Pseudovibrio sp. Tun.PSC04-5.I4: one gene and its partner. The main gene of each other region encodes a partner of the protein of the gene in region 2 in a complex. Links are inferred from orthologs where the notes say so. Each region holds a gene or a part of one and is shown on either strand. Other genes may lie near its edges. The genes, in order: rpsJ and nusB.

Region 1 (11,383 bases), 2.4 Mb from region 2 along the record:
GATTTTAAAGCTTACGACGAAATCGATGGCGCTCCTGAAGAGCGTGCTCGCGGTATCACTATTTCAACAGCACACGTTGAATATGAAACCGAAGCTCGTCACTACGCACACGTTGACTGTCCAGGTCACGCCGATTATGTGAAAAACATGATCACTGGCGCGGCTCAGATGGATGGCGCGATCCTCGTAGTTAACGCTGCAGACGGCCCAATGCCACAGACACGTGAGCACATCTTGCTCGCTCGTCAGGTTGGTGTGCCGGCTCTGGTGGTCTTCATGAATAAAGTTGACCAGGTTGATGACGAAGAACTGCTTGAACTCGTAGACATGGAAGTGCGTGAGCTGCTTTCTTCCTACGAATACCCAGGCGACGATATTCCAATCGTTGCAGGTTCTGCACTTGCTGCTCTTGAAGAACGCGACGACGCGATCGGCAAAGACAAAATTGTAGAGCTGATGGCTGCAGTTGATGCGTACATCCCAACTCCTGAGCGTCCACGCGATTTGCCATTCCTTCTGCCTATCGAAGACGTGTTCTCAATTTCCGGCCGTGGTACTGTTGTTACCGGTCGTGTCGAGCGCGGTATCGTTAAAGTCGGCGAAGAAGTTGAAATCGTTGGTGTTAAAGACACAGCTAAAACTACCGTTACTGGTGTTGAAATGTTCCGCAAGCTGCTCGATCAGGGTGAAGCTGGCGATAACATTGGCGCATTGATCCGCGGTGTTTCTCGTGAAGAAGTTGAACGTGGCCAGGTGCTTTGTAAGCCAGGTTCGGTTAACCCACACACGAAGTTTAAAGCTGAGGCTTACATTCTCACCAAGGAAGAGGGTGGACGTCATACTCCATTCTTCACCAACTACCGTCCGCAGTTCTACTTCCGTACGACTGATGTGACTGGTGTAGTTTCTCTGCCAGATGGCATTGAAATGGTGATGCCTGGTGATAACGTTTCAGTTTCGGTTGAACTTATCGTACCAATCGCTATGGAAGATGGTCTGCGCTTCGCTATCCGCGAAGGCGGTCGTACCGTCGGCGCTGGCGTCGTAGCTGAAATTATCGAATAGAGTTGAGTTTGGGCTGCGGTTCCTCACAGTGTTGAATCGCAGTTGCCTTGCTCAGTAGGGATTAGTCATGAACGGTCAGAATATACGGATCCGCCTGAAGGCGTTTGATCATCGTGTTCTTGACGCTTCCACTAAGGAAATCGTGAACACGGCGAAACGGACCGGCGCACAAGTGCGTGGTCCCGTTCCGTTGCCGACGCGGATTGAGAAGTACACAGTACTTCGCGGACCGCATGTTGATAAAAAAAGCCGTGATCAGTTTGAAATGCGCACTCATAAGCGTCTTTTGGACATCGTCGATCCAACACCACAGACAGTAGATGCTTTGATGAAGCTCGACCTGGCTGCTGGCGTTGACGTCGAGATCAAGCTTTAAGTGCGGCGAGGGGACACAGTGATGCGTTCTGGAGTGATCGCACAGAAGGTGGGTATGACCCGCATCTATAACGCGGCAGGCGAACATGTGCCCGTTACAGTGCTACGTCTAGATAACTGTCAAGTTATCGCTCACCGGACGGCAGATAAGAACGGCTACACAGCGCTTCAGTTGGGCGTTGGTGCAGCAAAAGTAAAAAATACGGATCGCGCTATGCGCGGCCACTTCGCGGTAGCGAAGGTGGAACCAAAGCGTAAGCTTGCCGAGTTCCGTGTTACAGAAGACAACCTCATTGAAGTCGGTGCTGAGCTTACAGCTGATCACTTCCTCAATGGCCAGTTTGTTGATGTGACCGGCACTTCTATCGGTAAGGGCTTTGCCGGTGCTATGAAGCGTCATAACTTTGGGGGCATGCGTGCTTCTCATGGTGTGTCTGTTTCTCACCGTGCGCACGGTTCTACAGGTCAGTGTCAAGATCCAGGTAAAGTGTTCAAAGGCAAGAAGATGGCCGGACACATGGGTAGCGAGCGCGTTACCACTCAGAACCTTAAAGTGGTTCGGACCGACGTTGAACGTGGTCTGATCATGGTTGAAGGTTCTGTGCCTGGCTCTAAAGGCGGTTGGATCCTTGTTCGTGATGCAATCAAGAAGTCTCTGCCAGAGAACGTACCTATGCCAGGTGCTTTCCGTCAGAACTCTGCTGTTGCAGCGGCTGAAGCCGGTAAGGAAGGTGAGTGATGGAACTCGAGGTTAAATCCCTCGGCGGTAACGCAGCGGGTTCGATCACAGTGTCTGATGAGATCTTTGGTCTCGAGCCACGTGTCGACCTTATCCAGCGCGTCGTTCGCTGGCAGCTTGCAAAGCGCCAGGCTGGTACACATAAAACTCTGGGTCGTTCAGAAGTTAATGGTACCACTAAAAAATTCGTACGCCAGAAAGGTTCTGGCGGCGCACGTCACGGTAACCGTAAAGCACCTCAGTTCCGTGGTGGTGGTAAAGCATTTGGTCCAGTAGTGCGCGAGCACGCTCACGATCTTCCTAAGAAGGTTCGTGCACTGGGTCTTAAGCATGCCCTGTCTGCAAAAGCAGCTTCCGGCAACCTTTTCGTTGTTGAAGATGCCAAAGCGGCAGAAGCCAAGACCAAAGCTCTTAAGGAGCAACTTGGTATTCTTGGTTTGACCAATGTGTTGTTCGTGGACGGTTCTGAAGTGGACGCAAACTTCGGTTTGGCCACTCGTAACATTCCACTCGTAGATGTACTGCCAATTCAGGGCATTAACGTGTATGACATTCTTCGTCGTGACACGTTGGTTCTGACCAAAGCGGCAGTTGCAGCTTTGGAGGAGCGCTTCTAATGAGCAAGCTCGTTCACTACGACAAAATCGTATCGCCGGTGATCACCGAGAAAGCGACTTTTGCTTCTGAAGAGAACAAGGTTGTATTCAAGGTTGCTATCACTGCAACTAAACCGGAAATCAAGGCAGCTGTTGAAGCACTGTTCGGCGTTAAGGTGAAGTCTGTAAACACACTTATCCGCAAGGGTAAAGTTAAGCGTTTCAAAGGCATCACTGGTCGTCAGAATAACTTCAAAAGGGCTGTGGTCACACTGGAAGATGGTCAGTCCATCGATGTGACGACCGGTCTCTGAGGTAGGTAGGACAAATGGCACTTAAGACATTTAATCCGACATCTCCTGGCCGTCGTCAACTCGTCCAGGTAGATCGTTCTGATCTTTGGAAAGGCAAACCAGTCAAGAAATTGACTGAGGGTCTTTCAAAGTCCGGTGGTCGTAACAACCACGGTCGTAAGACTGCGAACAACATCGGTGGTGGGCATAAGCGCACCTACCGTATGATCGACTTCAAGCGTCGTAAATTCGACGTTGTCGGTACTGTTGAACGTTTGGAATACGATCCTAACCGTACCGCGTTCATCGCCCTCATCACGTATGATGACGGTGAGCAGGCTTACATTCTTGCACCACAGCGTCTTGCTGCTGGCGATAAGATTGTGGCTGGTGAGGCTGTCGATGTTAAGCCAGGCAACGCTATGCCTTTGGCTTCTATCCCAGTCGGTACAATCGTGCACAACATCGAGTTGAAGCCAGGTAAGGGTGCACAGTTTGCACGTTCTGCTGGTGCTTACGCTCAGATTGTTGGCCGCGATGCGGGTTACACAGTAATCCGTCTGCTTTCCGGTGAACAGCGCCGTGTGCTCGGCACCTGTATGGCAACCGTTGGTGCGGTTTCCAATCAGGACCACTCGAACATCAACCTTGGTAAGGCTGGTCGTTCGCGTTGGTTGGGCCGTCGCCCACATGTTCGCGGTGTTGCTATGAACCCTGTCGATCACCCTCATGGTGGTGGTGAAGGTCGTACATCAGGCGGACGTCATCCGGTTACCCCTTGGGGTAAACCGACCAAAGGCAAACGCACACGCAGTAACAAGTCCAGCGATAAGTTTATCGTTCGGTCTCGTCACGCGCGTAAGAAGTAGAGGAACGGATCGTGGCACGTTCGATCTGGAAAGGGCCGTTCATCGACGGTTACCTCCTGAAGAAAGCGGAAAAGGTTCGTGAATCCGGCCGGAATGAGGTCATTAAGACCTGGAGCCGTCGTTCTACCGTTCTGCCGCACTTTGTGGGGTTGACTTTTGGCGTATATAACGGTCAAAAGCACATTCCTGTTTTGATCAGTGAAGACATGGTTGGTCACAAGCTGGGTGAATTTTCACCTACTCGTACCTACTACGGTCATGGTGCTGACAAAAAGTCAAAGAGGAAGTAAAGATGGGCAAGCAGAAGCGTGAGCGGACGCTCGCCGACAGCGAGGCGAAGGCAGTATGCCGGATGCTGCGGGTTTCCCCGCAGAAACTAAACCTCGTTGCTGCATCGATCCGCGGTAAGAAGGTTGGCGCAGCTCTTGCTGATCTTACCTTCTCCCGTAAGCGCATTTCAGACGATGTTAAGAAAGCCTTAATGTCTGCGATTGCGAATGCGGAAAACAATCACGAACTCGACGTCGACAATCTTGTCGTCGCCGAGGCCTTCGTTGGAAAGGCGCTTGTAATGAAGCGTTTCCAACCACGGGCTCGTGGTCGCGTTGGACGGATTCAGAAACCGTATTCCAACCTGACTATCGTTGTTCGGGAAGTTGAGGAGACTGCCTGATGGGACAGAAGATTAATCCAATTGGCTTCCGCCTTGGTATTAACCGGACCTGGGATTCTCGTTGGTTTGCTGGCAAGAACGAATACGGCGATCTTCTTCATGAAGATTTTCGCATCCGCGAATACCTGCTTAAAGAACTTAAGCAGGCAGCCGTTTCCAAGGTCGTCATTGAACGTCCGCACAAGAAGTGCCGTGTAACTATTCACTCTGGTCGTCCAGGTGTTGTTATCGGTAAAAAAGGTGCTGACATCGAACGACTTCGCAAGAAGTTGTCCGAGTTGACGGATTCGGAAGTTCACCTCAACATTGTTGAAGTGCGCAAACCGGAAACTGATGCAGCGCTTGTTGCAGCATCTATCGCTCAGCAGCTCGAACGTCGTGTTGCTTTCCGTCGTGCCATGAAGCGTTCAGTTCAATCTGCAATGCGTCTTGGCGCCCAGGGCATCCGCATTAACTGCGGTGGTCGTCTTGGTGGTGCGGAAATCGCGCGTATCGAATGGTACCGTGAAGGTCGTGTTCCTTTGCACACTCTTCGTGCAGACATCGACTACGGTACTGCTACTGCACACACTGCTTACGGCACGTGTGGCGTCAAAGTCTGGATCTTCAAGGGCGAAATTCTTGAACATGATCCAATGGCTTCTGAACGTCGTGCGACCGAAGGTGGTGGCAAGAGCGAACGCCAAGGTGGCGGTCGGCGTGAGCGCGCTGCGTAAGCAGCGCCTTCACACGGCTTAACTATTAAAGCGAGAGAAAACGATGCTGCAACCAAAGCGTACTAAGTTCCGCAAGCAGCACAAGGGCCGCATCCATGGCAATGCCAAGGGTGGTACGGACCTCAATTTTGGATCCTTTGGCCTGAAGGCCTTGGAACCAGAGCGGGTAACCGCTCGTCAAATTGAGGCGGCCCGTCGTGCGATGACCCGTTACATGAAACGTGCGGGTCGTGTGTGGATTAGAATATTCCCGGATGTTCCTGTATCCTCCAAGCCGGCTGAAGTCCGGATGGGTAAGGGTAAAGGTGCTCCTGAGTACTGGGCGTGCCGGGTTAAACCTGGTCGCATCATGTTCGAAATGGACGGTGTGTCTGAAGAAATTGCTCGTGAAGCAATGCGTCTGGCCGCTTCTAAGCTCCCGATTAAGTGCCGGTTCGTCCAGCGCGTCGGCGAGTAATCGGACAGTCGAAAGGAAACAGCCATGAAGGCTAGCGACGTACGAGCAAAGACCTCAGACGAGCTTGCGGTAAACTTGGAAGAACTGAAAAAAGAACAGTTCAACTTTCGTTTCCAAAAAGCAACAGGTCAGCTCGAAAACACCGCTCGTGTCCGTCAGGTACGCCGGGACATCGCGCGGGTTCAGACAATATTGCGCGATAAGCGCATGTCTGACAACGCATAAGGAGCAAGTGGTGCCAAAGCGTATTTTGCGGGGCGTCGTTGTTGGCGATGCGAACGAAATGACAATCACGGTTAAGGTAGAGCGTCGCTTTACCCATCCGTTATTGAAAAAAGTTGTGCGCCGTACGAAGAAGTATCGTGCACACGATCAAAATAATTCTTACAAGGTTGGTGATCTCGTTCAGATTGAAGAATGTGCTCCAATCTCTAAGAATAAGAAATGGACCGTTGTTTCCTCGGAAGCAGCGAGCTAGTGAACGCATCCAGAGCTTCTAATTATTTAGGACTCTGAGAAAGAACAAGGCGACGAGTCATGATTCAGATGCAAACAAACCTCGACGTAGCCGATAATTCCGGCGCACGTCGTGTCATGTGCATCAAAGTGCTCGGCGGCTCCAAACGGAAGTATGCTGGCGTTGGCGACATTATTGTCGTCTCCGTCAAAGAAGCAATTCCGCGGGGCCGTGTAAAAAAGGGCGACGTGATGAAAGCGGTCGTCGTGCGCACGGCTAAAGACGTCCGTCGCGCCGACGGCAGTGTGATCCGTTTCGACAGCAATGCTGCCGTACTGATCAACAATAACAAAGAACCGATCGGAACACGTATTTTTGGTCCAGTTCCTCGTGAACTGCGTGCTAAGAATCACATGAAGATCATTTCGCTTGCGCCGGAGGTGCTCTGATGCCCGCGAAGATCAAAAAGGGCGACAAAGTCGTCGTTATTGCCGGTCGTGACAAAGGAAAGTCTGGGGAAGTTATCCAGATGTTTCCGTCCGAAAACCGCGCTGTCGTGCGTGGCGTAAATATGGTGCGTAAGCATCAACGCCAGACCCAGCAGAGCGAGGGCGGAATCATCGCAAAGGAAGCTCCTATTCAGCTTTCCAACATTGCCATTGCTGATCCTAAGGATGGCAAACCGACCCGCGTCGGTTTCACGACTAATGAAGCAGGCGTCACAGTACGTGTCGCCAAGCGTTCAGGAGACGTGATTGATGGCTGACGCTACCTTTACTCCACGGCTTAAAGCGCACTACAAAGATGTAGTGCGTGGACAGCTTCAGGAGAAGTTTAACTACACCAACCCAATGATGATTCCTTCGATCGAAAAGATCGTTTTGAACATGGGTGTTGGTGAAGCTGTTGCTGATAGTAAGAAAGTTCGGATCGCTTCTGAAGATCTTAGCTTGATTGCTGGTCAAAAGGCGGTTATTACCCGTGCTAGAAAGTCTATCGCGACCTTTAAGGTTCGTGAAGATATGCCTCTGGGTACTAAGGTTACACTTCGTCGTAATCAGATGTTCGAATTCATGGATCGTTTGATCACAATCGCGCTTCCGCGTGTACGTGATTTCCGCGGCCTGAATCCGAAAAGCTTTGACGGACGTGGCAACTACGCCTTGGGACTGAAAGAACACATTGTTTTCCCTGAAATTGACTACGATAAAGTAGATCAAATGTGGGGCATGGACATTGTCGTTTGCACCAACGCAAAAACTGATGACGAAGCGCGTGAACTGCTGCGCGCGTTCAACTTCCCGTTCCGCAAATAAAAGCGGTATACGGGAAAGGAACGAGGACAGACGATGGCGAAGAAAAGCGCGGTCGAGAAAAATAAGCGGCGTATAGCTCTTGTAAGCAAGTTTGCTGCAAAGCGCGCTGCCCTGAAGGCGACGGCTAAAGACGAAAGTCTTTCTCTTGAGGAACGGTTCACTGCACGGCTCCAGCTTGCTAAGCTGCCGCGCAATTCCGCACCTACAAGGGTACGTAACCGGTGTGAAATCACTGGGCGCCCACGCGGTTATTACCGCAAGCTTAAGATGTCGCGTATTGCGCTTCGTGAGTTGGGTTCCATGGGCAAGATCCCGGGTCTCGTAAAGTCGAGCTGGTAAGGAGTTACTGCTATGTCAATTTCCGATCCAGTCGGTGATATGCTTACGCGCATTCGTAATGCGCAGATGCGTCGCAAATCTAAAGTAAGCACACCTGCTTCTAAGTTACGCGCACGCATTTTGGACGTTTTGGCCTCGGAAGGTTATATCCGTGGTTACACTGCCGTTGATTTCGGTGGTGGTAAGTCCGAAATTGAAATTGAACTGAAGTACTTTGACGGTGCACCAGTGATACGCACGATTGAGCGTGTATCTAAGCCTGGTCGTCGTGTATACTCTTCAGTCAAGAACATTCCACACGTGGCCAATGGCCTCGGTGTTTCTATTCTGTCCACACCTCAGGGTGTTATGGCGGATCATGATGCACGTGATAAAAACGTTGGTGGTGAAGTACTCTGCCGCATCTTCTGATGCGGCAGAGTCCGATTGAGTAAACTAACAGACAGGTTGATCCTATGTCTCGAATTGGCAAAAAGCCAGTCCCCGTGCCAAGCGGGGTAACGGCAACGATCAACGGCCAGAATGTTATCGTAAAAGGCCCGAAGGGGGAGCTCTCCTTCGTGGTCCACGATATTGTTTCGGTCGAAATGACGGATGATGGTATCCGTCTTGATCCGCGCAACCAGACTAAAGCTGCGCGTTCCATGTGGGGTATGTCCCGCACCATGGTCGCAAACCTTATCACTGGTGTAACCTCCGGCTTCGTAAAGCAGCTGGCGATTACCGGTGTTGGTTATCGTGCACAAGTTCAAGGTAAAACCCTTAATCTCGCTCTCGGTTTCTCTCATGATGTCAAATTTGACATTCCTGAGGGTGTTGAGATCAAATGTCCGAAGCCGACAGAAATTGTCATCAACGGCATTGATAAGCAGCAGATAGGGCAGGTAGCCGCGAACATTCGTGAATATCGCCCACCTGAGCCATACAAAGGCAAGGGTATTCGTTATGCGGACGAATTCATCGTTCGTAAAGAAGGCAAGAAGAAGTAACGGTACGGACCATGGCGAATGGAAATTCTTTCGAACGTCGTCGCGCCCGTGTGCGCCGTTCGGTCAAAAAGGTAGCGAATGGTCGTTTACGACTATCCGTCTTCCGCTCATCCAAGCAAATTTACGCTCAGATCATCGACGACGCCAAGGGTGTTACCCTTGCATCTGCGTCTACGATTGAAAAAGACGTAAATGTAGCAAACGGCGGCAACAAAGATGCTGCTGTTGCTGTAGGCAAGCTGATTGCTGAACGCGCTATTGCTGCGGGTATCAAAGAAGTCGTGTTTGATCGCGGTGGTTATATCTATCATGGCCGTGTTCAGGCTTTGGCAGATGCTGCCCGTGAAGGCGGTCTGAGCTTCTGATCAGCGCCTTTTGGTGCTCCTAAATAACGGGAAACATTATTATGGCGAGACAGGATAACCGGGATCGTGAAGAGCGCGACAGCGAATTTGTCGATAAGCTTGTTCACATCAACCGCGTCGCTAAAGTTGTCAAGGGTGGTCGTCGTTTCGGCTTCGCTGCTCTTGTAGTAGTTGGTGATCAAAAAGGCCGCGTTGGCTTTGGTCACGGTAAGGCTCGTGAAGTGCCAGAAGCCATCCGCAAAGCGACTGAAGCCGCTAAGCGTACTATGGTTCGTGTGCCACTTCGTGAAGGCCGTACACTCCATCACGATGTTGAAGGTCAGCATGGCGCCGGGAAAGTTGTGCTTCGCGCAGCTCCTGCAGGTACTGGTATTATTGCCGGTGGTCCTATGCGTGCTGTGTTCGAAACGCTCGGTGTTCAGGATGTTGTTGCGAAGTCCCTCGGAACTTCCAACCCATACAACATGGTGCGTGCGACTTTTGACGCACTGAAAAAAGAAGACAGCCCGCGTTCTGTTGCAGCACGTCGTGGTCTCAAGGTTTCATCCTTGCAGGCACGTCGTCGTGACAAAGACGATGCGGCACCAGTAAAGGCTGAGGCGTAAGCCTCACAGCTTTTGCTGGCTGGAGAACAAGGGTTAGTGTCATGGCTAATACTGAACAGACCGTAACGGTCGAACAGATCGGTAGCCCGCTTCGCCGTCCTGCTGATCAGCGTGCAACGCTGATTGGTTTGGGTTTGAACAAGATGCATCGTCGTCGTACTCTGAAGGATACTCCAGAAGTACGCGGCATGATCCGTAAGGTTCAGCATCTGGTTCGCGTCGTAGACGAAGCATAGCGAACCGGGAGAACTATCATGAAACTCAACGAACTCCGGGATAACCCGGGTGCTGTTAAGGACCGTACACGCGTAGGACGCGGCATCGGTTCTGGCAAGGGAAAGACTGGCGGCCGTGGTGTCAAAGGTCAAAAATCCCGTTCGGGTGTTGCCATTAAGGGTTTTGAGGGCGGGCAGATGCCATTGCATCGTCGTCTTCCAAAGCGCGGCTTCACCAACATTTTTGCTAAGGACCTGAATATCGTGTCCTTGGGACGTGTTCAGACAGCGATTGAAGCCGGTAAGCTTGATGCTTCCGCAACAGTTACTGTTGAAACACTTAAAGCAGCCGGCATTGTTCGCCGCGTTCTGGATGGCGTTCGCCTCCTGTCCGACGGTGAACTGAAGACTGCTGTGAACTTCGAGATTGCTGGTGCTTCCAAAACTGCTGTTGAAGCAGTTGAGAAAGTAGGCGGCAAGGTCGTCATCAAGGAAGGCAAGGCTTAACAGCCTTGCTTTTTTTTGGGGTGTATCCAAACTGACCGGAGCGCGGGATGGCTTCTGCTGCCGAGCAACTTGCTTCAAACTTAAACTTTTCTGCCTTTGCAAAGGCTGAGGAACTGAAGAAGCGGATCTGGTTCACGCTAGGCGCGCTTTTGGTTTACCGATTCGGTACCTATATCCCTCTGCCTGGAATTAATCCTGACGCGCTTGCTCAGGCCTTCGGAAACGTACAGACTGGCATTGTTGGTCTGTTCAATATGTTCTCCGGTGGTGCTGTCGAGCGTATGGCTATTTTTGCCCTCGGCATTATGCCATATATTTCTGCGTCGATTATTATTCAGCTTATGACTTCTGTTGTTCCTTCGTTGGAACAACTGAAGAAAGAGGGTGAACAGGGCCGGAAAAAAATCAACCAGTACACTCGTTTTGGTACAGTGATTTTGGCTACTTTCCAGGCATACGGTATTTCCGTAGGTTTGGAATCTGGCGCGAACATTGTTATCGATCCGGGCTGGTTCTTCCGTATTGCTACTGTTCTTACTCTTGTTGGTGGTACAATGTTCCTGATGTGGCTGGGTGAGCAAATCACCTCACGCGGCATTGGTAACGGCATTTCCCTAATTATTTTCGCCGGTATTGTTGCTGGTCTTCCCTCTGCTATTGCTTCTACATTGGAGCTCGGTCGTCAGGGTGCACTAGCTACGCCAATCATTCTGTTGGTCATTGTGCTTTCAGTTGTGATTATTGGTGTCATTGTATTTATGGAACGTGCACAGCGCAGGTTGCTGATTCAGTATCCTCGTCGCCAAC
Region 2 (16,352 bases):
GATCGCCGCTCTGTGCGTGTGAGTCTGACTGAAAAAGGGCGTGAAATTGCTCAAATTGTTGATGAGCTTTACAGCCGTCACATTCTTTCAGTTGAGCAGGTTGGTGAACTCTCTACAGCAAGCTTTGAAGAGCTTAACCGCTCCTTGCGTCGTCTGGAGCGTTTCTGGACTGACCAGATTCTATATCGTCTCTAATTTCATTGAGCGATACTGACCTTTCTTAAAAACACCGCTTCCACCCAGAAGCGGTGTTTTTGTATGTGGACCGAGTGATAGCTGTATTAATTTCTTCTGGGGCTGGTATCTCGGCGAGATGCGGAAGCCAAGTATAGGTCAGGTGCTTGTGCGTAAGTGGTGCCGGTTGTTGCTTTCTTGCACTCATCGTGAGGGAAATTCTTCAAAGACCAACTTGAATTTCGGTGCTGAGGTCTTTGGCCATTAAACGGTCACATCGGATGGAGATGAGAACCTCCAATTATTCGGGCTTGTTTTGCCGTTGGGGCTAAATTGCAAGGTCTGTCAATTCTGATTTATTCAGAGGACGGATCACTTTCTTTAATTCACCAACAGATGTTACTCCCCGTTTTATGGCAGATGTCTTGCGAGTTGGACCAGATAATGCCATGAATATTTTCCATGTTAAGCTTCTTTTAACCAAGTTTGCATGGAATCTAATAGGGATGATTGATTGCCAGGAGATATAATAGGTGATGGTGCCTCTTCTTAACCGCAGAAAAATTGCTCTTGCTCTGATTGTGAGCACCGGCCTTTCTGCAGGTCTGTTGTCTGCGCAGGCACAGGTTCAGGCCCCCGCCGGGTTGTTGTCCTATGGCGGAGCTATTCAGCAAAGTTCCAGCCAACCAGCTCCTGTTGTTGTTGAGCAACCGATCCTTGGGCAGGGCACAGAGTGGGCGGATACCTTTGATGAGGGGGTTTCCTCATTGGAGCAGATCGACTTTGTTGCTCCGATTATTTCTGAGCAGACTGGCCAGTATATGATCGATGCAATTCTCGATTATGAGCGTATCTCGCTGAATGGTGGCTGGCCGGAAGTTTCAACCAAAAAAGCTTTGCGCATTGGCATGCGTGTCCCTGCAATTCAGGCATTGCGCCAGCGTTTGATTGCATCTGGTGATATGGCGCAGCAGGCAGGCGTGTCGGATGTATTCGACAGCTATGTTGGTTCTGCTGTGCGCCGTTTTCAGTTGCGTCATGGTTTGACACCGGACGGTATTGTTGGTCGCTCCTCTGTGATTGCGATGAATGTGCCGGTTGAGGTGCGCTTGCAACAACTGCGGACCAATCTGGAGCGCGTGACTGCGTTGGCCAAGGAGGTTGGCGATACGTATGTGAACGTGAATATTCCGGCAGCTCGTATTGAGGTTGTTGAGAATGGTCGTGTCCGCTCCCGTCACACAGCTGTGGTGGGTAAGAAGGACCGTCAATCTCCGATCCTGAGCTCTGCGATTTACGAAGTGAACTTCAATCCATACTGGACTGTGCCTGTTTCTATCATTCGTAAGGATCTGATCCCGCGGATGCTGGAGGATCCTCAGTACCTTTCCAAGAATAACATCCGGATTTTCGACTGGTACGGCAAAGAAAAGCAATGGCAGGAGATTGACTGGAATACGGACGAAGCTACGAAGTTCCGCTTTACTCAGGAGCCTGGGGAAGGCAATTCCATGGGCAGTATCCGTATCAATTTCAACAACACGCATCAGGTGTACTTGCACGATACGCCGGAGCAATCGTTGTTTGGTAAGGGCTACCGTTTTCATTCATCAGGCTGTGTGCGGGTTCAAAACGTGCGCGAACTGGTGACGTGGTTACTCGGATCTACCACCAAAGACTGGAACCGTAGCCGTGTGGATGCGACCATTAATTCTGGTGAGCGGATTGATGTGAAGATGAAAAGCCGTGTGCCACTGCAGATGTCCTATATTACAGCTTGGGCGCTTAGCGATGGCTTGGTCCATTTTCGCGATGATATTTACGACAAGGACGGTCTTTACCAAGAGGGTGTAGATCCGATAGCTCAAGCGACGCAGTAGCAAGCAGGTTCCCGTCTTCGAGATATAAAAGGCCGTTAGGGACTGATTGCCCTAGCGGCCTTCTTCTTTGGGGATGTAATTGCAACTGCCCCTGTCATTGCGCCTGCGAACTGCTAAATATGCTGATGTTAATTGGCGAAGGTTGTGAGAGCGGGACGGGGAGTCAAATGTCGAAGCTGGGGCAGGTGTTTTTTGAAGGTCGGGTGATTGGGAATCTGGTTCGCATGACGGCTATATGCGCGCAAAGTGGTGTTGAGGTGTTTGTTGTTGGGCCTCGTAATGCAAGTGAAACTCATCTGAAGCAGTTGGCTATGAAAAAGCTTGAGCGTAAATTACAACTCAAGGCTGTTTAATTTATAAAATTTGGGTGATCACCTAAACACTATTGATCAATTTGAGATAACATCCCTTGGTTCGATAACCCCTATATGCTAATGGGCTAACCACCCGAAAACATACTCTAACGGGTTTTTGTTGCGAATTTTCCTCGTGAAAGTTTCGTAAGTTTCGTTGCTCCAACCGTGTGATGAGGTCAACCTATGTCCGTATCGGATAGTTCAATCACGACGCCGCTCTACCCAGAGTTCTTTACAGGTAGCCTGGCGTCTGGTGACCCAGATCTTCTTGAGGCAATCAACAAAGAACTAACTCGTCAGCAGAACGAGATAGAGCTGATCGCTTCAGAAAACATTGTGTCTCGCGCTGTGCTTGAAGCACAGGGCTCCGTCCTGACCAACAAATATGCAGAGGGTTATCCCGGCCGCCGCTACTACGGTGGTTGTGAACACGTCGACGTTGTTGAACGCCTCGCACTTGCCCGTGCTAAAGAGTTGTTCGGCTGTGAGTTTGCCAATGTGCAGGCAAACTCAGGCTCACAGGCCAACCAGTCTGTGCTGCTTGCGCTGGTAAAACCAGGTGATACCCTTTTGGGCATGAGCCTTGATGCAGGTGGTCACCTGACTCATGGTGCGCGCCCTAACATGTCCGGTAAATGGTTCAACGCTGTTCACTACGGCCTGAACACAGACACCGGCTACATCAACATGGATCAGGTTGCAGAACTTGCTCGTGAGCATCAGCCAAAGATCATCATCGCTGGTGGGTCTGCTTACTCTCGTGAGATTGATTTTGCTGCGTTCCGCGCAATTGCTGACGAAGTAGGTGCCTACCTTTGGGTTGATATGGCTCACTTTGCTGGTCTTGTTGCTGGTGGTCATCACCCAAGCCCGTTCCCGCATGCACATGTTGCAACGTCCACCACCCACAAGACCCTTCGTGGTCCTCGTGGCGGTCTGGTTCTGACCAACGATGCTGACATTGCGAAAAAGATTAACTCCGCGATCTTCCCAGGTCTGCAGGGTGGTCCTTTGATGCATGTGATTGCGGCTAAAGCTGTTGCCTTCGGTGAAGCGCTTCGCCCTGAGTTTAAGACTTACGGCAAAGACGTGATCGAGAACGCACAGGTTCTGGCTCAGACACTGCGTGAGGGTGGTTTGGATATCGTTTCTAACGGTACCGACACACATCTGATGCTGGTTGATCTGCGTCCTATGAACCTGACCGGTAAAGATGCCGAGATTTCTCTGGGCCGTGCAAACATCACCTGTAACAAGAATGGTGTTCCGCTCGATCCTCAGAAACCTACCATTACTTCCGGTATTCGTCTTGGTACGCCAGCAGGTACGACCCGCGGCTTTGGCCCTGAAGAATTCCGTGAAATTGGTAAGTTGATTACCGAGGTTCTGGAAGGTCTGCGTAAGACAAACTCCGTTGAAGGCAACGAAGCTGTGGAAGCACAGGTCAAAGAAAAGGTACTGGCACTCACTGCCCGGTTCCCAATCTATCAAAACTGATTTAAACGAGAAGAGTCGCCGGATACCCATTCGGCGGTTCTTCAATGATTTGCTAAGGAGGCAGGCGAGATGCGTTGTCCGTATTGCGGGGGTGATGACACCCAGGTGAAGGATTCGCGCCCAACCGAGGATAATACTTCTATCCGTCGGCGCAGAGTCTGCCAGACATGTGGTGGTCGCTTTACCACCTTTGAGCGTGTTCAGCTGCGTGAGCTGACTGTTATTAAGCGCAATGGTCGCCGGGTTCCTTTTGATCGCGAGAAGCTGATGCGGTCCGTTTTGATCGCGACTCGCAAACGTCCAGTTGAGCCAGAACGTATAGAGCGTATGGTGAGCGGGTTGGTTCGTCAGCTGGAAAGCTCTGGCGAAAGTGATGTTGTGGCAGAAGATGTTGGGCACTTGGTCATGGAAGGGCTGAAAACCCTTGACGATGTGGCTTATGTGCGGTTCGCTTCCGTTTATAAAAATTTCCGCGAAGCTAAAGATTTTGAAGCGCTGCTGGATGAGTTGAGTGATGCGGACGATGATCCGTTAATGATGCCTCCACGGATCTAAACTCTGGCTTTGCTATTAGTCGTATTCAGGGGGATGCTTTGTCGGGTCACAAAGCGCTAAATGCTGACGAGCTTGCTGAGCACGAACGCTTTATGGCGGCTGCAATCAGCTATGGAATTCGCGCAAAAGGGCAGACGTGGCCCAATCCTCCTGTTGGTGCGCTTCTCACTAAAGATTTTGGGAATGGACCTGTGGTTGTTGGGCAGGGGGCAACTCTGCCTCCGGGCGGCTCACACGCTGAAGTTCTTGCCATCATCGATGCCGGTGAACACGCTAAGGGTGCGACGGCCTATGTAACGCTGGAGCCTTGTGCGCATTATGGCCGGACTGGTCCTTGCGCCCGCGCCCTTGTTGCTGCCGGTGTTTCCCGCGTGATCTATGGTGCTGCTGATCCTAACCCCGCCGTTGCCGGACGTGGCAAGCGGATGCTGGAAGAGGGCGGCGTTGAGGTCATTGTTGGTGTTTTGGAAAAAGAATGCCAGCAAGCTGTTCGGGGGCACATCTGCCGTGTGCTGAAGGATCGCCCTTTTGTTCAGTTGAAAATGGCTGTTTCTAAAGACGGGTACATTGGCAAGCGCGGTGCGGGTCAAGTTTCCATCTCAGGTGCGTTGTCGCGCCAACTGGTTCATGCCATGCGTTCTCAGATGGATGCGATCGTGGTGGGTATCGGAACCGTTCTGGAAGATGATCCGGAACTGAGTTGCCGGTTGCCGGGTCTTGAAGGCCGATCTCCTCAACCTGTTGTGTTTGATAGTTTGGCGCGTATGCCTCTGAAATCCAATCTGGTGCAGAGTGCAGGACATAATTCGCTTTGGGTTGTGGTGGGTGAACATGCGCCCGATCACCGCGTTAGTGCGCTTGAACGGGAAGGCGTGACGGTTATCATCAATGATTGCCTTCGAAATGGTAAGGTGTGTCTTGATAAAGCACTGGAAGCGCTCTACATGCACGGTCTCTCTCAGATTATGGTGGAGGGCGGTGCCGAGCTTGCGCACGGTTTGCTTCAGCAAGATCTGGTTGATGAGCTTATGATTTTTCAAGGAACCACAGACATTGGTTCCGATGGTATTCAACCTTTCGGGTTTGAAGGCCTTGCAAGTTTACAAGACGGTTATAACAAGCAGATGCTTCGCTATGTTGGCGAGGATTTGCTGTGGCGGTATACGCCAAAAGAGAGGTTCTAGGTGTTTACTGGCATCGTTAGTGACGTTGGAACAATCCTTGAGCTGGAGCAGATTGCTGCAGGTCAAAGGACAAAAATTGGCAGTGTCTATGATCCAGACGGGATCGAGATTGGTGCCTCTATTGCGTGTTCTGGCGTGTGCCATACCGTTGTTGCCAAAGGGCGCGACGGTGATCAGGCATGGTTTAGCGTTGAATCTGCGGCGGAAACGCTGGCATTGACGACTGTTGCCAACTGGAAAGTGGGCAAACGGCTTAACCTTGAACGCTCGTTGGCAATGGGAGCCGAGCTTGGCGGCCATCTGGTGCTTGGTCATGTGGATGGCAAAGCCACCATTGTTGAATGCACACGGCACCCCGAGAGCCTTTATCTGAAGTTTGAATGTGCCCCTGAATTTGCACGGTTTATTCCCAAGAAGGGATCCGTTGCATTGGATGGAACCTCTTTGACTGTGAATGAGGCAGAGGGAAACACGTTTTCCGTGTTCTTGATCCCACATACGTTAGAGGTGACCACGTGGTCCGACAGGGCCGCTGGGGACGAGGTTAATTTGGAGGTAGACATGATGGCACGATACGTTGCGCGTCTTGCCGAATTTCCAAGCCTTGCGGAAATCGCAAAATAACTTTATAGCCAAATAATTCCGTTGGAAATAACTGGACAATTTGTTTGGGGCATGGTTCCTGAGCCCACATACGCGGGTGCTGCTGTACCCGTGGCTTACACCGCTTATTTCTGATTGGTTCAGGTTAAACGGGCGTAGGCAGTAGGAGAATAAAAATGAGCGCGAATCCGCACATCCTTGTTATTGAAGCACGTTTTTACGAAGATTTGGCTGACGCCCTGTACGAAGGGGTTGAAGACGTGTTGGAACGGGAAGGTGCCCGGATCTCGCGTTTGTCTGTTCCAGGTGTGTTAGAAGTTCCTGTTGCGCTTTCCATGGCGTTAACTGCAATGGAAAATGGCGAAGCAGATTATGACGGTTTTGTTTTACTCGGTGTCGTAATTCGTGGTGAAACCAGCCACTACGACATCGTTTCTAACGAGTCGGCTCGTGCTATTATGGATCTGGCGATTGATGCTTGTGTTGCAGTTGGTAACGGCATCCAAACGGTTGAGAACAATGATCAGGCATGGGCTCGCGCCAGCCTTTCTAAAAAGAATAAGGGCGGCGGTGCTGCTGAGGCTTGTTTGGCTATGATACGTGTGCGCGACCGGTTCGGTGTGTAAGGTTTAGGATGACTACGGAAAACAACAAGAAAAACGGCGAAGTGAAACCCGCGAATAAACGCGGGGTCGCTCGTCTGGCTGCTGTTCAGGCCGTTTACCAGATGGAAATGACCGGCGCACGCCTAGACGATGTGCTAGCTGAGTATGAAGCTTACCGGCTTGGTCAGGATATTGATGGCGATCAGTATCGTGATGCAGACCCGGCATGGTTCCGTGATCTGGTGCAGGCTGTGTTTGAAGATCAGTTGCAGATTGATCCGCGCATTCATAGCGCGCTTTCTGAAGACTGGCCGCTGAAGCGTATAGATACAACTTTGCGGGCGATCCTGCGTGTTGGCTGTGCCGAGTTTTTGCGGAAAAAAGATGTTCCGGCCCGTGTGATCATCAATGAATACATCGATGTTGCAAAGTCCTTCTATGAAGGAGATGAATCGCGTCTGGTGAACGGTATCATGAACCGTATGGCCCGCGAACTGCGTTCTTCTGAATTTGAAGATTGATTGATGAGCGAGAAACCCGCCCCTTCCAGACTGGGAGAGTTCTCGCTTATTGAGCGCTATTTTGCGCCGCTTGCTACCAGTATAGGCGCGGCGCACTTACAAGATGATGCTGCAGTTTTTGCCCCTGACACCGGATGTGAATTGGTTGTAACCAAGGACATGCTGATGGCAGGGGTTCATTTTTTTGAAAATGACCCTCCTTTTGCCGTGGCGCAAAAAGCGCTTGGCGTTAATCTCAGTGATCTTGCTGCCAAAGGCGCGATACCTAAAGGCTATCTGCTTGGTCTTGGCCTTTCTGATGATATTGGCGAGGAGTGGATTGCAGAGTTTTGCCGTGGCTTGAAAGCTGTTCAGGATCGTTTTGGTATCGATCTTCTGGGCGGTGATACAATTTCCTGCCCCAAAGGACCGCTGCTTTCCATAACTGCTTTCGGAAATGTTCCCATTGGTGACGTGGTTCGTCGCAACACTGCTGTTGCTGGCGCCAAGCTTTATGTGACTGGGTCTATCGGGGATGCTGCGCTCGGACTGAAATTGCGATTGGATGAGGGACTTGCAGCACAAGTCGGTTTGTCTGATGCAGAGCGTGATTTTTTGCTGGATCGCTATCTTTTGCCTCAACCACGTGTGAGTGCTGCGGATGCGCTGCGGGATTATGCTGTTGCGGCCATGGATATATCTGACGGTCTGGTTGGGGACCTTGGGCATATGTGTCGGACTTCAAAGGTGCAGGCGCGGGTTATTTTGGAAGATGTACCCTATTCATCTGCTGCCTCTGCAATGATTGCCAAGAACCGAGAGTTTCTGGAAACTGCTATTTCCGGCGGGGATGATTACGAGATCCTTGCCGCTATTATGCCTGAAAATTGTACAGCTTTTGAAAATGCTCTTACCGCGACAGGTCTTGCAGTCACGCAGATTGGTGACCTTCAAACTCTGGATGCTGGGCAAGAGCAGGGCACAGTCGAATTGATCTGGCATGACGAGCCATTTATCTTGCGCGGTGCGGCTGGGTTTCGGCACTTTTAGACCTCAATAATCGATTGAAACCGCAGATTGCGACGTATTTTCATCGGGTTATTCTTATATCTCCCAAAGTTGCAGTAGATGTCATGAGCTAAGGAGTTGCTCATTACGGGAAATTGACTAGGTTGTTGGTTCCTACCTGCATTTGAAAGTACACATCATGGGAAATTCTGTTGCGGCTCCGTTTATTGATGACGGTCTGGCAAAACGTAATGCGTTGCTTTTGGCGCTCGCACAGTCTTTTGCAGGTGGTGTCCCTCCCATTATTTTTGCAACGACGTCCATTCTGGCCTCTACGCTTCTGGTTGAAGATAAGTCATTGGCGACCTTGCCGGTAACTGCGTTTGTTCTGGGAACTGCGATTGGCACTTTGCCTGCTGGCATGTTGATGCGCAGTTTTGGTCGCAGAAACGGGCTGGCTGGTGCCTTATTGTTTGGTATGGTCTTCGCGTTGGTGGCGGCATATGCCGCGTATGTTGGCAGCTTCCCAATTCTTTGCGTGTCCACAATGGGCAGCGGTTTTGTCATGGCGTTTACGCAACAGGCCCGGTTTGCAGCAGCTGATACTGCCAGTGCCGCTTTTAAGCCAAAAGCAATTTCCTGGGTTTTGACCGGCGGCATTCTTGCTGGTGTGGTTGGGCCGCAAACGGTTATTCTGACACAGGGCATGTTTGAACCGTTCCTGTTTGTGGGAACTTACCTTGCGCAGGCTGTTCTTTTGGCTATCGGCCTGTGTTTTGTCGTCTTTTTGAAAATACCAGTGCCGCCGAAGCTGGACAGAAGCCAGCGTGGACGTCCGCTCCTTGAGATTATGAAACAACGAAATTTCTTGGTTGCTGTGTCCACCGGTATGATCAGCTATTCGATTATGAACCTGATTATGACGTCGGCACCGCTTGCTATGGTTGCCTGTGGCTTGACTAATTCTGACGCTGCGCTCGGTATTCAATGGCATGTGATTGCCATGTTCGCACCAAGCTTCATAACAGGGTCTTTGATCGGCCGATTCGGCCATGGACCTGTCATTGGGGCAGGTTTTGTAATTTACGCAATTTGCGCGCTGGTTGGCCTTACGGGATTAGAGCGTTGGATTTTCTGGAGTTCCTTGGTTTTACTTGGCCTTGGTTGGAACTTTTCCTTTGTTGGAGCCTCTGCACTGCTCACACAGACTTACCGACCAGAAGAGCAAAACAGAGTCCAGTCCGTAAATGACTTCTTTGTCTTTGGTTTAGTTGCAACCGCGTCGTTTTCCTCAGGGAAATTGTTAAGTGTATTTGGCTGGGAAACTGTGAATATGATGGTGTTCCCTTTCGTCATCGTATGTCTAATTCTTGTTATGTCACTTATGTTTACTGAAAGACGCGAAGTTAAAGTTTGAATAATTCCAAGTAAATTCTGGCATTTCAACATACGTGTTTCCTTCCACTACCACGCAAAAGCAACTTGACGGATAGTGACAGGTATATACCGTCACTGTGTCCGTTAAATTACACAAGTGCAGTGCGGATTTTGCTACAAATACACACATAAGTAGCAGGGTACCCTTAGGGGAGGGAATATGACTGAACTTATCGTAACCATCACGTGTGGCCTGCTGTCTGTCGTTTATGGCATTTGGGCAATTCGCAATGTGATGGCCGCTGACACCGGGTCTGCAAAGATGCAGGAAATTGCCGGTGCTATTCAAGAGGGCGCACAGGCGTACCTCTCTCGTCAGTACACCACTGTTGCAATCGTTGGCGCTGTTATCTTTGTGATTGTTGCCTACTTGCTGGGCATCACAGTTGCCATTGGATTTATTATCGGCGCCGTTCTTTCCGGCTCCGCTGGATTTATTGGAATGCTCGTTTCAGTACGGGCAAACGTTCGCACTGCACAAGCTGCAAGCCAGAGCCTTGGGGCAGGGCTCTCCATTGCATTCCGTTCTGGCGCTATCACCGGCATGTTTGTTGCTGGTCTCGCTCTTCTGGGCGTGGCTGTTTACTACGTGATCCTCACCGGGCCATTGGGATATGATCCAACATCACGTATTGTGATTGATGCTCTTGTAGCTCTTGGGTTCGGCGCGTCTCTGATTTCCATCTTTGCTCGTCTTGGCGGCGGTATCTTTACAAAAGGTGCTGACGTTGGCGGTGACCTTGTTGGTAAGATTGAAGCTGGAATTCCTGAGGATGATCCACGCAACCCGGCTACAATTGCTGATAACGTTGGCGACAACGTTGGCGATTGTGCTGGTATGGCTGCCGATTTGTTTGAAACCTACGCTGTGACGCTTGTTGCAACCATGGTTCTGGCAGCGATCTATTTTGCAGGAACGCCTGAGCTTCAGGCGACCATGCTTTACCCAATGACGATCTGTGGTGTTTGCTCTGTTGCATCCATCATTGGCACGTTCTTTGTGCGCCTTGGGGCGTCAAACTCCATCATGGGTGCGCTCTACAAAGGCTTCATCGCAACTGCGGTTATTTCACTGATCATCCTTTATCCGCTGACCTCTTGGGTCTTTGGCGGTATGGATACTGTGCTGACCATGAGCAACGGCGTGACCTTCACCTCCATGGATTTGTTCCTGTGCGGGGCGACTGGTCTAGTGGTGACAGGTCTGATCATCTGGATCACTGAATACTACACCGGTACGAACTTCCGTCCTGTGCAGTCCATCGCGCGTGCGTCTGAAACTGGTCACGGCACCAACGTTATTCAGGGCCTTGCGATCTCCATGGAATCCACTGCATTGCCTGCTTTGGTGATCATTGGCGGCATTATCGTAACGTTCCAGCTTGCTGGTTTGTTCGGTATTGCGATTGCTGTGACAACGATGCTTGCACTTGCGGGTATGGTGGTTGCGCTTGATGCGTTCGGTCCTGTGACTGATAATGCGGGCGGCATTGCTGAAATGGCGAACCTGCCAGCTGAAGTGCGTGCCACAACTGATGCGCTGGATGCTGTTGGTAACACCACAAAGGCTGTGACCAAAGGGTATGCGATTGGGTCTGCTGGTCTTGGTGCACTGGTGCTGTTTACAGCCTACACCGAAGATCTGAAGTACTTCGTGGCGAACTCTGATCAGTTTCCATACTTCAAAGGCATGACAGCAGAATCTATCGATTTCTCACTCACCAACCCTTATGTGGTGGTCGGTCTGTTCTTCGGTGGTTTGTTGCCATTCCTGTTTGGCGGTATGGCCATGACAGCAGTTGGGCGTGCGGCCAGTGCTGTGGTTGAAGAAGTTCGGCGTCAGTTCAAAGAACAGCCTGGTATCATGAAGGGCGAAGTTCGTCCTGATTATGGCCGTGCTGTTGATATGCTGACGAAGGCTGCCATCAAGGAAATGATCATTCCTTCTATGCTGCCTGTGCTGTCTCCAATCGTCTGTTACTTTGCGATCGAAGCAATTGCTGGCAAAGCAAATGCATTCGCATCCCTTGGTGCAATGCTGCTTGGTGTGATTGTGACAGGTCTCTTTGTTGCGCTTTCTATGACCGCTGGTGGCGGTGCGTGGGATAACGCTAAAAAGTACATTGAAGACGGTCATTACGGCGGTAAAGGCTCTAGCGCTCATCAGGCGGCTATTACCGGTGATACAGTGGGTGATCCTTACAAGGATACGGCTGGTCCAGCTATTAACCCAATGATCAAGATTGCCAATATCGTTGCTCTTCTGCTTCTTGCAGTTCTGGCACACTAATTGGTTCTACTTGATCCTTAGAAAACCCCGGCGATGATCTCGCCGGGGTTTTTTTATGCGGGTTCAGGAAATAGCTTTTTGCAACTTTCTTTTACATCCTCGGGAAAAGGGCAGGATTTGCGGATTTTGCGATCCATGTGGACCCCGACAGCTTGCATGGTCGCGACTGGCTTGTCGCTGATTGCATCAAACATGGTGTGGCGAAAGCGGATGGTTTTATCCTTCACCTCTGTAATTTCGGAGCGCACGACGAGCAAATCGCCAGCCGTGACTTCGGCCAGATAATTATTTGTGATCTCCAGAGCTGCCATGCCCTTGTTACCCTCCCGCACATAAGAGGGTGTAATGCCGATATGTGCGAGCAGATGCCACGTGGCTTCGTCAAATTTGGAGGTGTACCAAGCCACGTTCATGTGGCCCATATGGTCTTCCTGATGCGGGTAGACGACCCCGCGGTATGTTTCAATCATCTCATGTCCCCAGAAGACTGCAATAAAGAACACAGTAGTGCGTGCACTCAGGCGGGTCATTAAGACTGTCGGATACCTACTGGCCGGGCAAAGAAAAAGCCGATGCCCGGAGAAGGGCATCGGCTTTTATTTTCAGACAACTTGGTTATTAGCTTGTTAAGTAGTCTTTACAGGCCAATTGATGGATTTGCTGCTCCGCGCAGGATCTGTGTTAGGAGACCATAATCAGCACCGCCGGTGCGTGTTCTTCTGCCGAGGTAATCAAAGACTTTGCCATCTTCAATGCCGTAGTCACCAACGGACTTCACATAGCCGTCTTTATCAAAGTAAACAGCGACAACACGCTGATCTACGATAGATGGAGACAAGAACGCCACGGTTTCGCTTTTTTGCGAGATATAATAGTAAGCTTCACCGTCCAGTTTGGACACGGTGGATGGACTACCAAGGACCAGTTCTACCTGTTCGCGGCTAGAGCCGACTTGAACATCTTGAATTGCATCAGGTGAAACGATCTGGCCATGAGTTAATGTCTGGGTGAAGCAGCCAGCCAAAGGCAGGCTTAAAATAGCGAGGAACGCAGTACGGCGCGCAAATGCAAACATTCCAAACATCCTGTTGGCTTGCAATATGCAGCAAAATGCAGCAAGCAAGCGGTTTAGATTAAGACTTGTGCTTATGCCATCCTCATGGCAGGGACACAAGCAACTCGATAAGCGCAAGAGAGGTGCCATGATCTTCGGCTTATTCCGACGACGCGAAGACATATCCATCCGAGCAACTTATGAGCGGATCGTCGCGCAGGCACGACTACCGGTGTTTTATGAGCGCTATGGTATACCTGATACGAGCGAAGGTCGCTTTGAGATGATCGTTTTGCACGCTTTTTGTGTTTTTCACCGGTTAAGAGGTGAGGATAAAGCGGGGCGGAAATTTGCGCAGGCTGTTTTTGATCTGTTTTTTCTGGATATGGATCAGAGCTTACGAGAGCTGGGTATCGGGGATGAAGGTGTGCGTAGGCGGGTTCGTAAAATGGTCGAATCATTCTATGGGCGGACAACAAGCTACGCAAAAGCTTTGGAAAACAGCGACAATACGGCGCTATTTGATGCCTTTGCACGAAACATCTACGCAGATAGTGGGGAACGTGTTGCGATCAACGGGCTTGTTCATTACATGCTTGATGCTGTGGAAGGGTTGGCAGCGCTGTCAACAAAAGAAATTCTCAAGGGCGACTTGAACTTTGTGGCACCACGAGCAGAACTGATAAGGGAAGACGCCAGCGATGGCCAACAGTGAATACCCATGGGCTCATCTCATTGATGTCACACGGCTTGGGAATAAAACAAGCCGGTTAAAACTGGAGCTGAATGAGGCTGAGCGGACAATTATCGCAAAAGCATATGATTTGATGGATTTGCCAGAATTTGTGGCAGATCTTGAAATTCGTCCGTGGAGACGTGATGGTCTTGCTGCGCGCGGCCACATTCATGCCTTGGCTATACAACAATGTGTGGTAACGCTTGAGCCAGTTAAATGTCAGGTGAACGAAGAATTTGACCGGACGTTTTTGCCTGCGTTAGATCCTCGGGGCCGTCGACGGACGCTGGATGATACCCTGGAAGTCGACCTGGATGTTGATGAGAGTGATCCACCGGATTATTTTTCGGGTCCACAGGTAGATTTAGGCGCAATAATTTGCGAACATTTTGCTTTGGGTTTGAGTTCGTTTCCTCGGGCTGATGGGGTTCAAATGGATGAGCAGTATGCACCGGCCCCAGAGGAAGAAAGTGAAGAAGTAGAAGAGCAGAAGCCTTCTCCCTTTGCTGCGCTGGAAGCCTTGAAAGGCAAGAGTAAATCTTAGGTTGTTGCAAAGGTATTTTTGTGAATGGGTGTTGCGGCAGGTCTAGAATTTAGTATCTTCGCGACGCGCATTTCCACCGAACCTAGGGAAAATGCTCTTAACTATACCAAGGATCGTCGTTACAAGGGCGAAACTTGATGGGACAAGGCTGAAAATTGGAAATGTCTGAAAAAATACGTATTTCTCTTGATGCTATGGGAGGGGATTACGGTGTGGAAGTGGTGTTGCCTGGGGCTGACCTGGTGTTGCAACGCTGTCCGAACATCGAGTTCCTGCTTTTCGGTGATAGTAAAATCATCGAACCAATGCTCGAGGAATACCCTCGTCTAAAGCAGGCATCCGTTGTCCATCATACTGATGTTTCGATTGGTATGGATGAAAAACCAAGTCAGGCTCTGCGCAAAGGCCGTGGCAAATCTTCCATGTGGAAGGCGATCGCTGCGGTGAAAAACTCTGAAGCGGAAGTGGTCGTTTCTGCCGGTAATACTGGTGCGCTGATGGCTATGTCCAAGTTCTGCTTGCGCACTATGTCTGGTATTGAACGTCCTGCGATCGCGGCCATGTGGCCAACTATGCGCGGTGAATCTATCGTGCTTGATGTGGGTGCAACCATTGGCGCAGATGCGCAGCAGTTGATTGATTTCGCTATTCTTGGCGGCGCAATGTGTCGCTCAGTTCATGGTGTTAAGCAGCCAACCGTTGGTCTTCTTAATATCGGCGTTGAAGAGGTTAAGGGTGTTGAGGAAGTGCGCACAGCTGGTAAAATGCTGCGTGAGCTGTCTCCTCCAAACCTCGTCTATTCCGGTTTTGTTGAGGGCGACGATATCGGTAAGGGTACTGTTGATGTTGTCGTGACCGAAGGGTTTGCTGGCAATATTGCGCTCAAAACAGCCGAGGGAACAGCAAAGCAGTTTGCTGGCTACCTGCGTGCTGCTATGAAGCGGACTCTCATGGCCAAAATAGGGTATCTTTTTGCACGGGGCGCTTTTGAGCGACTACGCGCTAAAATGGATCCACGTAAGGTTAATGGTGGTGTTTTTCTTGGGCTCAACGGCATTGTCATCAAAAGTCATGGCGGCGCAGATGCTGAAGGTTTTAGTGCAGCCATTGAACTGGCCTACGATATGGCTAAGAATGATTTGATTAAAAAGATCTCTGATGATTTGGCAAACTACCATCGTGGTCGTTTCTCAATCGCTGAAAAGAATAACTGAAGGGTTTACAGTGAAGGCACTTCGCTCTGTATTTTTAGGCTGTGGCAGTTACTTGCCGGAAAAAGCACTAAGCAACCAGCAGCTTACTGAGTTTGTTGACACTTCTGATGAGTGGATCGTTCAGCGTACTGGAATCAAAAATCGTCATATTGCTGCAGAAGGTGAGTTCACCTCGCATCTGGCAATCAAAGCGGCAAAGGCTGCTTTGGAAAATGCCGGTGTGGATGCGCAAGACATTGACTTGATTGTTTTGGCAACGTCGACGCCAGATAACACGTTTCCAGCAACGGCTGTGGCTGTTCAGGCTGCGCTTGGCATTCATCATGGGTTTGCCTTTGATGTGCAGGCTGTTTGCTCCGGCTTCGTTTATGCTGTGACCACGGCTGATGCGTATTTACGTTGTGGCATGGCAAAACGTGCTCTTGTGATTGGTGCAGAGACGTTCTCTCGCATTTTGGATTGGGAAGACCGCACCACCTGCGTGCTCTTTGGCGATGGCGCTGGCGCTGTTGTTATGGAAGCGCAGGACGGTGAAGCGGCTTTGGCTGAGCGCGGTGTATTGACCTGTCATCTGCGGTCTGATGGCCGTCACAAAGACAAGCTTTACGTGGACGGTGGTCCTTCTACCACTCAGACAGCTGGTTACCTGCGCATGGAAGGCCGTGAAGTCTTCAAACATGCTGTTGGCATGGTCACTGATGTGATTGAGGCCGCG

Evidence for each region.
Region 1: the proteins of nusB (region 2) and rpsJ are in contact, whole or in part, in a solved structure (PDB 3D3B), measured with the Escherichia coli proteins. The link is inferred for Pseudovibrio sp. Tun.PSC04-5.I4 from one-to-one orthologs.

Annotation. Positions count from the first base shown.
Region 1 is NZ_FNLB01000006.1:4,397,571-4,408,953, forward strand. The notes cover bases 1-2,786. They hold rpsJ (30S ribosomal protein S10), read left to right. Parts: upstream 1-1,132; coding sequence 1,133-1,441; downstream 1,442-2,786. Other genes in these bases: tuf (elongation factor Tu), read left to right, coding at 1-1,065; rplC (50S ribosomal protein L3), read left to right, coding at 1,463-2,179; rplD (50S ribosomal protein L4), read left to right, coding at 2,179-2,786. Outside these bases: more of rplD, read left to right, coding at 2,787-2,796; BLS62_RS25635 (50S ribosomal protein L23), read left to right, coding at 2,796-3,089; rplB (50S ribosomal protein L2), read left to right, coding at 3,104-3,937; rpsS (30S ribosomal protein S19), read left to right, coding at 3,949-4,227; rplV (50S ribosomal protein L22), read left to right, coding at 4,230-4,610; rpsC (30S ribosomal protein S3), read left to right, coding at 4,610-5,326; rplP (50S ribosomal protein L16), read left to right, coding at 5,370-5,783; rpmC (50S ribosomal protein L29), read left to right, coding at 5,808-6,008; rpsQ (30S ribosomal protein S17), read left to right, coding at 6,019-6,261; rplN (50S ribosomal protein L14), read left to right, coding at 6,321-6,689; rplX (50S ribosomal protein L24), read left to right, coding at 6,689-7,006; rplE (50S ribosomal protein L5), read left to right, coding at 6,999-7,556; rpsN (30S ribosomal protein S14), read left to right, coding at 7,590-7,895; rpsH (30S ribosomal protein S8), read left to right, coding at 7,908-8,306; rplF (50S ribosomal protein L6), read left to right, coding at 8,351-8,884; and more genes. UniProt on the Escherichia coli protein: Involved in the binding of tRNA to the ribosomes. Part of the processive rRNA transcription and antitermination complex (rrnTAC). The complex forms an RNA-chaperone ring around the RNA exit tunnel of RNA polymerase (RNAP).
Region 2 is NZ_FNLB01000006.1:1,985,141-2,001,492, reverse strand. What follows is about bases 5,682-8,629. They hold nusB (transcription antitermination factor NusB), read left to right. Parts: upstream 5,682-6,883; coding sequence 6,884-7,375; downstream 7,376-8,629. Other genes in these bases: BLS62_RS14300 (MFS transporter), read left to right, coding at 8,562-8,629; thiL (thiamine-phosphate kinase), read left to right, coding at 7,379-8,404; ribH (6,7-dimethyl-8-ribityllumazine synthase), read left to right, coding at 6,426-6,875; BLS62_RS14320 (riboflavin synthase), read left to right, coding at 5,682-6,270. In the rest of the region: BLS62_RS14350 (transcriptional regulator LdtR), read left to right, coding at 1-195; BLS62_RS14345 (L,D-transpeptidase family protein), read left to right, coding at 711-2,054; BLS62_RS14340 (DUF6898 family protein), read left to right, coding at 2,222-2,407; glyA (serine hydroxymethyltransferase), read left to right, coding at 2,594-3,907; transcriptional regulator NrdR, read left to right, coding at 3,977-4,462; bifunctional diaminohydroxyphosphoribosylaminopyrimidine deaminase/5-amino-6-(5-phosphoribosylamino)uracil reductase RibD, read left to right, coding at 4,501-5,646; more of BLS62_RS14320, read left to right, coding at 5,647-5,681; more of BLS62_RS14300, read left to right, coding at 8,630-9,779; BLS62_RS14295 (sodium-translocating pyrophosphatase), read left to right, coding at 9,960-12,089; BLS62_RS14290 (acyl-CoA thioesterase), read right to left, coding at 12,143-12,559; outer membrane protein assembly factor BamE, read right to left, coding at 12,727-13,164; BLS62_RS14280 (ubiquinol-cytochrome C chaperone family protein), read left to right, coding at 13,292-13,858; BLS62_RS14275 (DUF177 domain-containing protein), read left to right, coding at 13,845-14,423; phosphate acyltransferase PlsX, read left to right, coding at 14,585-15,637; BLS62_RS14265 (beta-ketoacyl-ACP synthase III), read left to right, coding at 15,648-16,352. UniProt on the Escherichia coli protein: Part of the processive rRNA transcription and antitermination complex (rrnTAC). The complex forms an RNA-chaperone ring around the RNA exit tunnel of RNA polymerase (RNAP).